3 regions of the Streptomyces sp. NPDC048639 genome follow, and region 1 is predicted to be linked to each of the others. Evidence: riboswitches for the same ligand, from Rfam matches in the RefSeq annotation. Region 1 holds a riboswitch; each other region holds the start of a gene.
What was found. Region 1 has a riboswitch for cyclic di-AMP ahead of ACGFNH_RS04630 (transglycosylase family protein). Riboswitches for the same ligand answer to the same signal wherever they lie in the genome.

Region 1 (3,268 bases):
CGAGTGCGCTGGAGGCGACGGCCACCACTGTGGTCGCCGCCGAGAACCGGACGGCGAAGGCGCGCCCGAAGGTGCCCGACTGCAGGGCGATGAGCTTCACATCCACCATCGGCCCGACCACCATGAACGCCAGCCGCGCGGTGGGAGAGAAGCCGGTGAGGGAGGCGGCGACGAAGGCGTCGGCCTCCGAGCAGACGGCGAGCACGATCGCCAGTGCGGCCAGGAAGAGCACCGAGAGCCAGGGCGACCCGGCGAATGTGTCCAGGACGGACCTCGGGACCGCGACGTTGAACGTCGCCGCCGCCATCGCACCGACCACCAGAAACCCTCCGGCGTGGAGGAAGTCGTGCTGGAAGCCGAGCCGGAACTCCTCCCACCGGCCGTGCCCCGGGGTGTGTCCCGTGCGGTGGGCCGGCAGCCGCAGCCACTCCTCCCGGCCGAGGCGGATCCACAGCCAGCCCATCACGACCGAGGTCGCGAGCGAGGCGAGCAGCCGGGCCGCCACCATCTCGGGTGCGCCGGGGAAGGCGACGGCCGTGGACGCGAGCACGATCGGGTTCACCGCGGGGGCCGAGAGGAGAAAGGCGAACGCGGCCGCCGGTGCGACCCCGCGCCGGATCAGGCTCCCCGCCACCGGTACGGAGGCGCACTCGCACCCGGGCAGGACGACCCCGGCGGCGCTGGCCACGGGGACGGCGAGCGCGGGCCGCTTCGGCAGCGCCCGTGCGAAGACCCGCGCGGGCACGAAGGCGTTGATGGCCCCCGAGATGACGGTGCCCAGCAGCAGGAACGGCAGGGCCTGCACCACGATCGCGATGCAGACCGTACGCCAGGCGCCCAAGGCTCCGGGGTCCGGCTGCCCGATCGCGCCGGTGGCGACCGCGGCCGCGAGGGCGAGTCCCATTACGACGGCGGTGGCGGCCGGCCAGGGGGGCCGGCCCGGAGGTCTGCGGCCGGTCCTGGGGGCGTCGCTCGCACCCGCTTCGTGCGGCACCGGCGAGGCGGTGCCCTCCAACGCGTCCGTTCTCTGCACTGCGACTCCGCACGTTCCGCGACCGGGGTTGCTCACGATATGCGCGAATGGGGCGGACGTCGGGAAACACTTCGGGCGCTTGGTCCAGAATCATCCGTTTCGCCGGACCGACCCGGGTGCAGTAAAGGGGTGTTTCAGGACCGCATTACAGCAAAAATGAATTCAACCGCCAAAACGGACAATTGGCCGTGCGGTGACACATCTCACAGATGCTTCGCCATGAATGTGACCTCCAGCACTCGAAGGGCCCGAATTCCTTCAACTTGGTTACCGGCTGCCTCTTGTGAGAGTCGTTCAGTAGTAATCGCCTTTGCTGTGGGGCAAAGATCGGCAGCGCAGCGTGACGCAATAGCAAGTCGATCTGTCCCCCGGCGATTCAGACAAATGCAGGGCACTTGTGGCGAAGAAATGGATGTGTTTATTTTTCGGCTGCCTGCCCATCGAAAGGGCGGGCGCCCATCTGCCGGAGCGCCGAGTCCTGCCGCCGGTGGTGGGAGAAACGACAACGCACCCACGGCAGGAGCGGGGGACCCAAGGTAAGTGCCGTACCGCCATCGATGTGGTCCGGCTTGGGGTGAAGACGTGCCGAAACGCTCGTAGCTGCGTGAAGGCACGGCCGGGCAACTCCAGCCCGAACCCGACAGCTCACCTCGCAGGCGTAGGAGAGGAAGAACCCTATGTCTGCACGCGGACGTCACCGCCGCTTCAAGCCCAACCGGATCACTCGCGCCACGTTCGTCGCCGCCGCGGGCGGTGCCGGTATCGGTCTGTCCTTCATCGGCGCCGGCAGCGCGAACGCTGCCCCCGTCGGCACCTGGGACAAGGTCGCCGAGTGCGAGAGCAACGGCAACTGGAGCATCAACACCGGAAATGGCTTCTACGGAGGCCTCCAGTTCACGCAGAGCACGTGGGACGCCTTCGGCGGCAGCCAGTACGCCGACCGCGCCGACCACGCGAGCAAGGCCGAGCAGATAGCCGTCGCCGAGAAGGTGCTCGACGGCCAGGGCCCCGGCGCCTGGCCGGTCTGCGGCCCGAAGGCCGGTCTGGCCAAGGGTGGTCCGGCCCCCGAGGCCCCCGCCGCCGGCGAGAAGGCCGAGACCAAGCCGGCCCCGGCCGCCAAGGACCGTGCCGACCGTGGCGAGAAGCGCCACGGCAAGGGCGAGGCCTACACGGTCGTCAAGGGCGACTCGCTCTACAAGATCGCCACGTCCAAGCACGTCGATGGCGGCTGGAAGCAGGTCTACCAGGACAACCGCCAGGTCGTCGGCGAGAACCCGAACCTGATCCACCCGGGCCAGAAGCTCAGCCTGGGCGGCGGCAAGGCCGAGGCCGGGCAGAAGCACGAAGGCTGGAAGAAGCAGGGCTCGAAGCACGCCGCGCCCAAGGCCCAGGCGCCGAAGCAGGAGGCCAAGCCGGCCGCCAAGCCCGCGGCCGGCAAGAGCGCCGACGGCTTCACCGCCCCGGTCGACAACCTGACGCTCGGCACCCCGTACCACCAGTCGGGCAGTTCCTGGTCCAGCGGCTACCACACCGGCGCGGACTTCCGTGCCGGGACCGGTACGACCGTCAAGTCCATCGGTGCGGGCGAGGTCGTCTCCGCGGGCTGGGGCGGCAGCTACGGCAACGAGGTCGTCATCCGCCACGCGGACGGCAAGTACAGCCAGTACGCCCACCTGTCCTCGCTGTCCGTCTCGGCGGGCCAGTCCGTGACCGGCGGCCAGCAGATCGGCCTGTCCGGCTCCACCGGCAACTCCTCCGGTCCGCACCTCCACTTCGAGGTCCGCACCGGTCCGGACTACGGCTCGGACATCGACCCGATCGCGTACCTGCGCGACCACGGCGTCAAGATCTGACGATCTGACGCGCGAACGACTCGAACGGCTACGGAGTCTTCCCTCCTGACTCGATGAGGCGCCGGTTCCCCGTGACGACGGGGAACCGGCGCCTCGCTTCTGTCCTGGTGCGGGAAAGATCGGTCAAGGGAGCGGGCGGAGGTCACGCCGTGCGGCACAGGGCCCTGATCATCCGGCCGTGTTCCGGGTATCGCGCGGCCAGGTCGTCCGCATCGCCGTCTTCGTAGTCGGACGGGAGGAACCCCGGCGCCATGGTGCATCCGATGAGCGCGTGGCTGCCGCCGCCGCGGACACGCGCCCCCATCCACGTCCGGCCCGGAACGGTGAACTGGACGTGCTGCCCGGCGCGTACGTCCTGGCCGAGCACCTCCACGCGCGACGC
Region 2 (3,268 bases), on a different contig from region 1:
CGCTGGACGCCGAGCCCACCGGACTGGACGGCGTCGCCACGATCATGGCGCGGGCGCTGTCCGAGGGCACCGACAAGCACACCGCGGAGGACTTCGCCGCGGAGCTCGAGCGCTGCGGCGCCACCCTCGACGCCCACGCCGACCACCCGGGCGTCCGCGTCTCCCTGGAGGTCCCCGCCTCCCGGCTGGAGAAGGCCCTCGGGCTGCTGGCCGACGCCCTGCGCGCCCCGGCGTTCCCCGACGGCGAGATCGAGCGGCTGGTCCGCAACCGGCTCGACGAGATCCCGCACGAGCAGGCCAACCCGGCTCGCCGCGCGGCCAAGGAGCTCTCCAAGGAGCTGTTCCCGTCCGCGTCCCGGATGTCCCGTCCGCGGCAGGGCACCGAGGAGACGGTCGAGCGCGTCGACGCCGCGGCCGTACGCGCCTTCTACGAGGCCCATGTTCGCCCCGCCACCGCCACCGCCGTGGTCGTCGGCGACCTGACCGGGATCGACCTCGCTGCCGTCCTCGGGGACACCCTCGGCGCCTGGACCGGCAACACCGCCTCTGCCCGGCCCGTCCCCCCGGTGACCGCCGACGACGCAGGCCGTGTCGTCATCGTGGACCGCCCCGGCGCGGTGCAGACCCAGCTGCTGATCGGGCGGATCGGATCCGACCGGCACGACCGCGTGTGGCCCGCCCAGGTCCTCGGCGTCTACTGCCTCGGGGGCACGCTCACCTCCCGGCTCGACCGGGTGCTGCGCGAGGAGAAGGGATACACCTACGGCGTACGGGCGTTCGGCCAGGTGTTGCGCTCCGCCCCCGACGGCACGGGCGCCTCGCTGCTGGCCATCAGCGGCTCGGTGGACACCGCCTCCACCGGACCGGCGCTGGAGGACACCTGGAAGGTGTTGCGCACGTTGGCCGCGGAGGGGCTCACCGACGCGGAGCGGGACACCGCCGTGCAGAACCTCGTCGGTGTCGCCCCGCTCAAGTACGAGACGGCGGCCGCGGTCGCGGGCACCTTCGCCGACCAGGTCGAGCAGCACCTCCCGGACGACTACCAGGCGCAGTTGTACGCCCAGCTCGCCGACACCGGCACGGTCGAGGCCACGGCGGCGGCCGTCAGCGCCTTCCCGTCGGACCGCCTGGTGACGATCCTCGTCGGCGACGCCTCCGAGATCGAGGAGCCCGTACGTGCTCTGGGCATCGGCGAGGTGAAGGTGGTCAGCGGCTGACGCCCTGAACAGCGGCTGCCCCTGAACGCATCGGCGGACGGCGTCCCTGACAGCGGCTGATGCCCCGTCAGGCCCGACCGCGTACAGCATCGGTACCCCGGAGCCCGGAGTGGCTCCGGGGTACCGATGTATGTCCGGTTTGTTATTGAGTCTGCCGTTTCCTTTGTGGTGTCGACTACAAACGCCCTGATTTCTTTGGCGATTGACAGATGTCCCGTTTAGCGTCGGTCCGGCTGTCCGGCCGGTACACCTGCCGCACCCGCGGCTCCGGGCAGTCATCGCCGAGTCCCCGTACGGCGCGAGCCAGGGGAGCCGGGGACCCACCTTGCTCGTCGCGCGCCGCACCGGCGCGGGAGGGCGCGCAGTCCCTGGGGTGAATCGGGCGCCTCCCGCGAGGGGCCCGTAGGAGACCTTCCTGCTCCGAACCCGTCAGCTAACCCGGTAGGCGAGAAGGAAGGAAAGGAGCACCGCCGCCGCATGGCGTCGTTCACCCGTGCCACCGGGAAGCACCGTTATCGCCGCCCCAGCCGTCTCGCCCGTTCCGGCGCGAGCCTTGCGGGCATAGCCACCCTCGCCACCACCGGGATCGTGACCTCACTGGCCGCCGGTCCCGCGTCCGCAGCCGCGCCGGGCCACGCGCCCGATGCCGAACAGACCGGTCTGCGCCAGGCGATCGTCATGGACGACTCGCTCGCCCGCACCGTGGATGCCCAGGCCGAGGCACAGCAGGACGCGGCCGATGCGGCCGCGGCCCGTGCCAAGGCCGAGGCCGCCGCGAAGAAGCGGGCGGCGGAGGTCAAGGCCGAGAAGAAGCGCGCGGCCCGCGAGGCCGAGCGCAAGCGCCTCAACGCCTTTGTCCTGCCCGTCGAAGGCAGCTACGTCTCCACCTCGTACGGATCCGCCGGTGGCGCCTGGTCCTCCGGCAGCCACACCGGTGTGGACTTCCACGCCTCGTCGGGGACGACCGTGCGCTCGGTGGGCGCCGGCACCGTCGTCGAGGCCGGCTGGGGCGGCAGTTACGGCAACAACATCGTGATCAAGATGAAGGACGGCACGTACACGCAGTACGGCCACCTCTCCGCGGTCCATGTCTCCGTCGGCCGGACCGTCACCCCGGGCGAGAAGATCGGCCTCTCGGGCAGTACCGGGAACACCACGGGCCCGCATCTGCACTTCGAGGCCCGCACATCCCCCGACTACGGCTCCGACATCGACCCGGTGGCCTACCTGCGCTCGCACGGCCTGAGCCTGTGAGCCTCTGACGCGGACCCTCCTGCCGTCCCGCCGGCGGCAGGAGGGAACGGGGACCGCGCAACGGACCGAGCCGGGGACCGCGCAAAGGCCAAAAGATATCCATGTCCGGGTCCCGCCCGATGGAAATTCCTCCGTTGTGCCATACAGTTCTTGAATGAACGCGGTCGAACGTGTTTCCCGGGAATTGCAGCGGAGGTCCGGCCATGCGGGATCGGATGTGAGCGGCGAGACACCGGCAGCCGGCCGTATTCCGGCGCGTGCGGTGTGCCGGGCGATTCGCGACGACATCGTCGCCGGAATCCATCCGCCCGGCAGCAGGCTGACCGAGGAGGTCCTCGCGCGACGCTACGGCGTCTCCCGCGTCCCCGTCCGCGAGGCCCTGCGCACCCTGGAGTCCGAAGGGTTCGTGACCACCCGCAGACACGCCGGGGCCTGCGTCGCCGAGCCCTCCGAGCAGGAGGCCGCCGACCTGCTCGACATCCGCGCGCTGCTGGAGCCGCTGGGCGCCGCGCGCGCCGCACAGCGCCGTACGGACGCCCACCTCAAGGTGTTGCGCGGTCTCGTACGGCTGGGCCAGGAGCGGGCGCGGCACGGACAGGTGGCGGATCTGCGGTCGCTGGAAGGCTGGTTCCACGAGACGCTGGCCCAGGCCTCCGGCAGCCCCAGCCTCGCGGCGCTGCTCACCCAGGTCCGCCGCAAGATCGCGTGGATGTACGCGCCCGCGCCGGTGGGCGCGACGAACTCCTGGGACGAGCACGCCGCGATCGCCGACGCGGTGGCGCGCGGAGAAGCGGACC
Region 3 (3,268 bases), on a different contig from region 1:
ACGGACGGCGGTGCTGCCCGTGAGCGAGCCGATGAACGATCGCTGCCTGGGCTTCCTGTGCGAGGCCACGGCGGCCGTCACTTCCTTCCCCTGGTCTCCGGTGGCCTTGCGGAGGGGCCCGTTCCGGGGTGCCGTACGGGCACCTAGGGGGAGGACGGTAATCCGCTTCGTCCCCGCCATGAGCCGGGATGACCGGGACTGAAACGTTTCGGTACGGCACTGATCGTACGGACCGGGTGATTTCCGCACGCTCTGGCCGTTCGCGCTACTCGCATGACCGAAGCGGCAATTGAGGCCCACCTGAGTGGAAGCGGCTGCTATGGGCCCGGCTAGGCTCCGCGCATGGACATAGCCATCAATGTCTTTGTCGGCCTGCACATCATCGGTATCGCCGCCCTGCTCGGCGGCTTCCTGAACCAGATGAAGGCGATGGGCGAAGGGACCGCGCGCTTCACCCCGGGCATGCTGCACGGCGCGCTGACCATGCTCGTCACCGGCGTCGCGCTCGTGGGGCTGAATCAGGCCGACGACCAGACGGTCAACAACGTCAAGATCGGCGTGAAGCTCGCCGTCCTCGTCGTCATCCTCGGCCTGGTCTATGTGAAGCGGGACGAGGAGAAGGTCGAGAAGGGAGCCTTCGGCGCCGTCGGCCTGCTCACCCTGGCCAACATCTTCATCGCCGTTCTCTGGACCTGACGGCTTCCGGGCGGGCGCGCTCATCTCTCGCGGACACCGCGCAGCCCCCCGGCCGCGCGGTGCCTGACGTACGGGCACGGACCGCCCCCACCGAAGGGGGGCGGTCCGTGCCCGGCCCCGACCGGCGCCCGGCGAGGGGCGCCCGTCAGGGAGAACACTGCGGCTACGCGGGCCGGACGCTGCCGTAGATCGGCATGTACGTGATGGCCTCGGTGCGGACGTTCGCACCCGGCTTCGGCGCGTGGATCATCTTCCCGCCGCCGATGTAGATGCCCACGTGGCTGATGTCGTCGTAGAAGAAGACGAGGTCGCCCGGCTTGAGGTCCTCGGTGGCCACGCGCTTGCCGACCTTCACCTGGTCCCAGGTGGTGCGCGGCAGCGAGACCCCGGCGGCCTTCCAGGCACCCAGGGTCAGCCCCGAGCAGTCGAAGGAGTTCGGGCCCGTCGCCCCCCACACGTACGGCTTGCCGATCTGGGCACGCGCGAAGGCGAGCGCCTTCTCGGCCTTGGCCGCGTAGGAGCCGGAGCCCTCGGTCCGGCCGGAGCCCTGGTCGGCCTCCTCCTGGCGCTGCTTCTCGGCCTGCTGCCGGGCCAGTTCCTCCGCCTCGCGCTCGGCCTCGGCCTTCTTCCTGCGCTCGATCGCCGCCAGCCGGGCCTTCTCCTCGGCCGTCAGCTTCGACAGCAGCTCACGCGCGCCCGACAGCTTGCGCTGTACCGACTCCTTGGTCGTACGGAGCTGCTGCTGCGACTCGGACAGGCCCGCCAGGCTCTCGGTGGCCTCGGCGCGCTTCTTCGACGCGGCCCGCTGCTGGGTCTCGAAGTCCTCGACCGCCTGCTTCTGCCGCCCGGTCATCCGGGACATCAGATGGTCCTGGTCGAAGTAGCTCTGCGGGTCGTCGGCGAGCATCATCGTGGCGGTGGAGGCCATGCCGCCGTTGCGGTACTGGGTGGCGGCATAGCTTCCGAGCAGCCGCCGCGCCTCGTTCAGCTTCTCCGTGCGCTTGGCGACGTCGTCGAGCAGCCGGTCCACTTTGGAACGCTCCTCATCGGTGCGCTCCTTGGCCTGGTTGTACTTCTGCGTGGCGCTGCCGGCCTGCCGGTAGAGCTCGTCCACCTTCTTCTGGACTTCTTCGATGCCCTGCTTCGGCTCGCCCGGAGCGGCCTGCGCACTCTGCGACAGCAGGCTGACCGATGCGAGGGCCGCGGTCGTCAGCCCGACGGTCGCCCGGCCCGAGCCGGGTGACGTGAGGCCACGTGTCCGCGGTTTGCGGTGCGACGCCAAGGCGCGCGTCTCCTTCCGTGGACCGCTTACCGGGTTAGCTGTCGGGTTCGGGCGATCGGAAGGCTGCCCTACGGCTCCGCACGGACGGGCTGCATATGCACGTGCGGGGGCCGATTCACCCCGGTGGGACGTGTGGGTCCCCGGTTCCGGATGCCGTCGGGACGTCGTTCGGACACCCGCCGGGCAGAGCCGGATTCAGCGGAGGCTGCCCGTGCCGACGCGGTCGTCGACGGGGGGTGCGAGCCGCCTGAGCGAGCACGGTAGCCAACGTGTGGGGTACCTGTGAAGGCTGATGTTCGATATGCCCGAAACCTTTTCGTGACCAATCCGGGGCGCGATCGTTCGGAACCGGATCGGGGGCTCGTCCGTCCGAGGACCGGGAACCGGCGTGGGCTGTCAGTCGGGCGGCCTAGACTCGGGGAGCGATGAGCAGCCTCTTTGACGACAACTTTCTGGCGGGCTTCCAGCACCCGGGCCCGGGTCCCTCCGCCCATGCGGGGCGCACCGGTGAGGAGCACCCGCCTCCGCCGCCCGAGGAGGGCGGTGGCGAGGACATCCCTGCCGGTCTCTTCGGCGGGAACTTCGACGCCTCCGCGGACGAGGACGCCCGCGACCGGTACTACCGCAACGGCGCGCACCGCCCCGCCGTGGACACCGCCGCGCTGCTCCAGGGGCTGAACGAGGAGCAGCGCTCCGCCGTCGTCCACAGCGGCTCCCCGCTGCTCATCGTCGCCGGGGCCGGCTCGGGCAAGACCCGGGTGCTCACCCACCGCATCGCCTATCTGCTGGGCGCCCGGCAGGTGCACCCCGGCCAGATCCTCGCGATCACCTTCACCAACAAGGCCGCGGGCGAGATGAAGGAGCGCGTCGAGGAACTCGTCGGCCCGCGCGCCAAGGCGATGTGGGTGTCCACCTTCCACAGCGCCTGCGTCCGCATCCTGCGCCGCGAGAGCAAGAAGCTCGGCTTCACCTCCAGCTTCTCGATCTACGACGCGGCCGACTCCAAGCGCCTGATGTCCCTGGTCTGCCGCGACCTCGACCTCGACCCGAAGCGCTATCCGCCGAAGTCCTTCAGCGCGAAGATCTCCAACCTCAAGAACGAGCTGATCGACGAGGAGGACTTCGCGGGCCAGGCGTCCGACGCATTTGAGAAGACCCTCGCCGAGGCGTACACGCTCTACCAGTCGCGGCTGCGCGAGGCCAACGCGCTGGACTTCGACGACATCATCATGACCACCGTCCATCTGCTCCAGGCGTTCCCGGACGTCGCCGAGCACTACCGGCGGCGCT

Region 2: it holds a riboswitch for cyclic di-AMP, as region 1 does, so the genes downstream of both, ACGFNH_RS31080 (M23 family metallopeptidase) here and ACGFNH_RS04630 (transglycosylase family protein) in region 1, are expected to answer to the same signal.
Region 3: it holds a riboswitch for cyclic di-AMP, as region 1 does, so the genes downstream of both, ACGFNH_RS22545 (NlpC/P60 family protein) here and ACGFNH_RS04630 (transglycosylase family protein) in region 1, are expected to answer to the same signal.

The regions. Positions count from the first base shown of each region.
Region 1 covers NZ_JBICVP010000002.1:68,458-71,725, reverse strand. The annotation lists gene ACGFNH_RS04635 (permease) at 1-904, opposite strand, end outside; cyclic di-AMP (ydaO/yuaA leader) riboswitch at 1,532-1,705, shown strand; gene ACGFNH_RS04630 (transglycosylase family protein) at 1,711-2,886, shown strand; gene ACGFNH_RS04625 (cupin domain-containing protein) at 3,029-3,268, opposite strand, start outside.
Region 2 covers NZ_JBICVP010000015.1:7,593-10,860, reverse strand. The annotation lists gene ACGFNH_RS31085 (M16 family metallopeptidase) at 1-1,217, shown strand, start outside; cyclic di-AMP (ydaO/yuaA leader) riboswitch at 1,487-1,679, shown strand; gene ACGFNH_RS31080 (M23 family metallopeptidase) at 1,695-2,471, shown strand; gene ACGFNH_RS31075 (GntR family transcriptional regulator) at 2,689-3,268, shown strand, end outside.
Region 3 covers NZ_JBICVP010000008.1:162,100-165,367, reverse strand. The annotation lists gene ACGFNH_RS22555 (NlpC/P60 family protein) at 1-69, opposite strand, end outside; gene ACGFNH_RS22550 (hypothetical protein) at 343-696, shown strand; gene ACGFNH_RS22545 (NlpC/P60 family protein) at 860-1,978, opposite strand; cyclic di-AMP (ydaO/yuaA leader) riboswitch at 1,987-2,146, opposite strand; gene pcrA (DNA helicase PcrA) at 2,404-3,268, shown strand, end outside.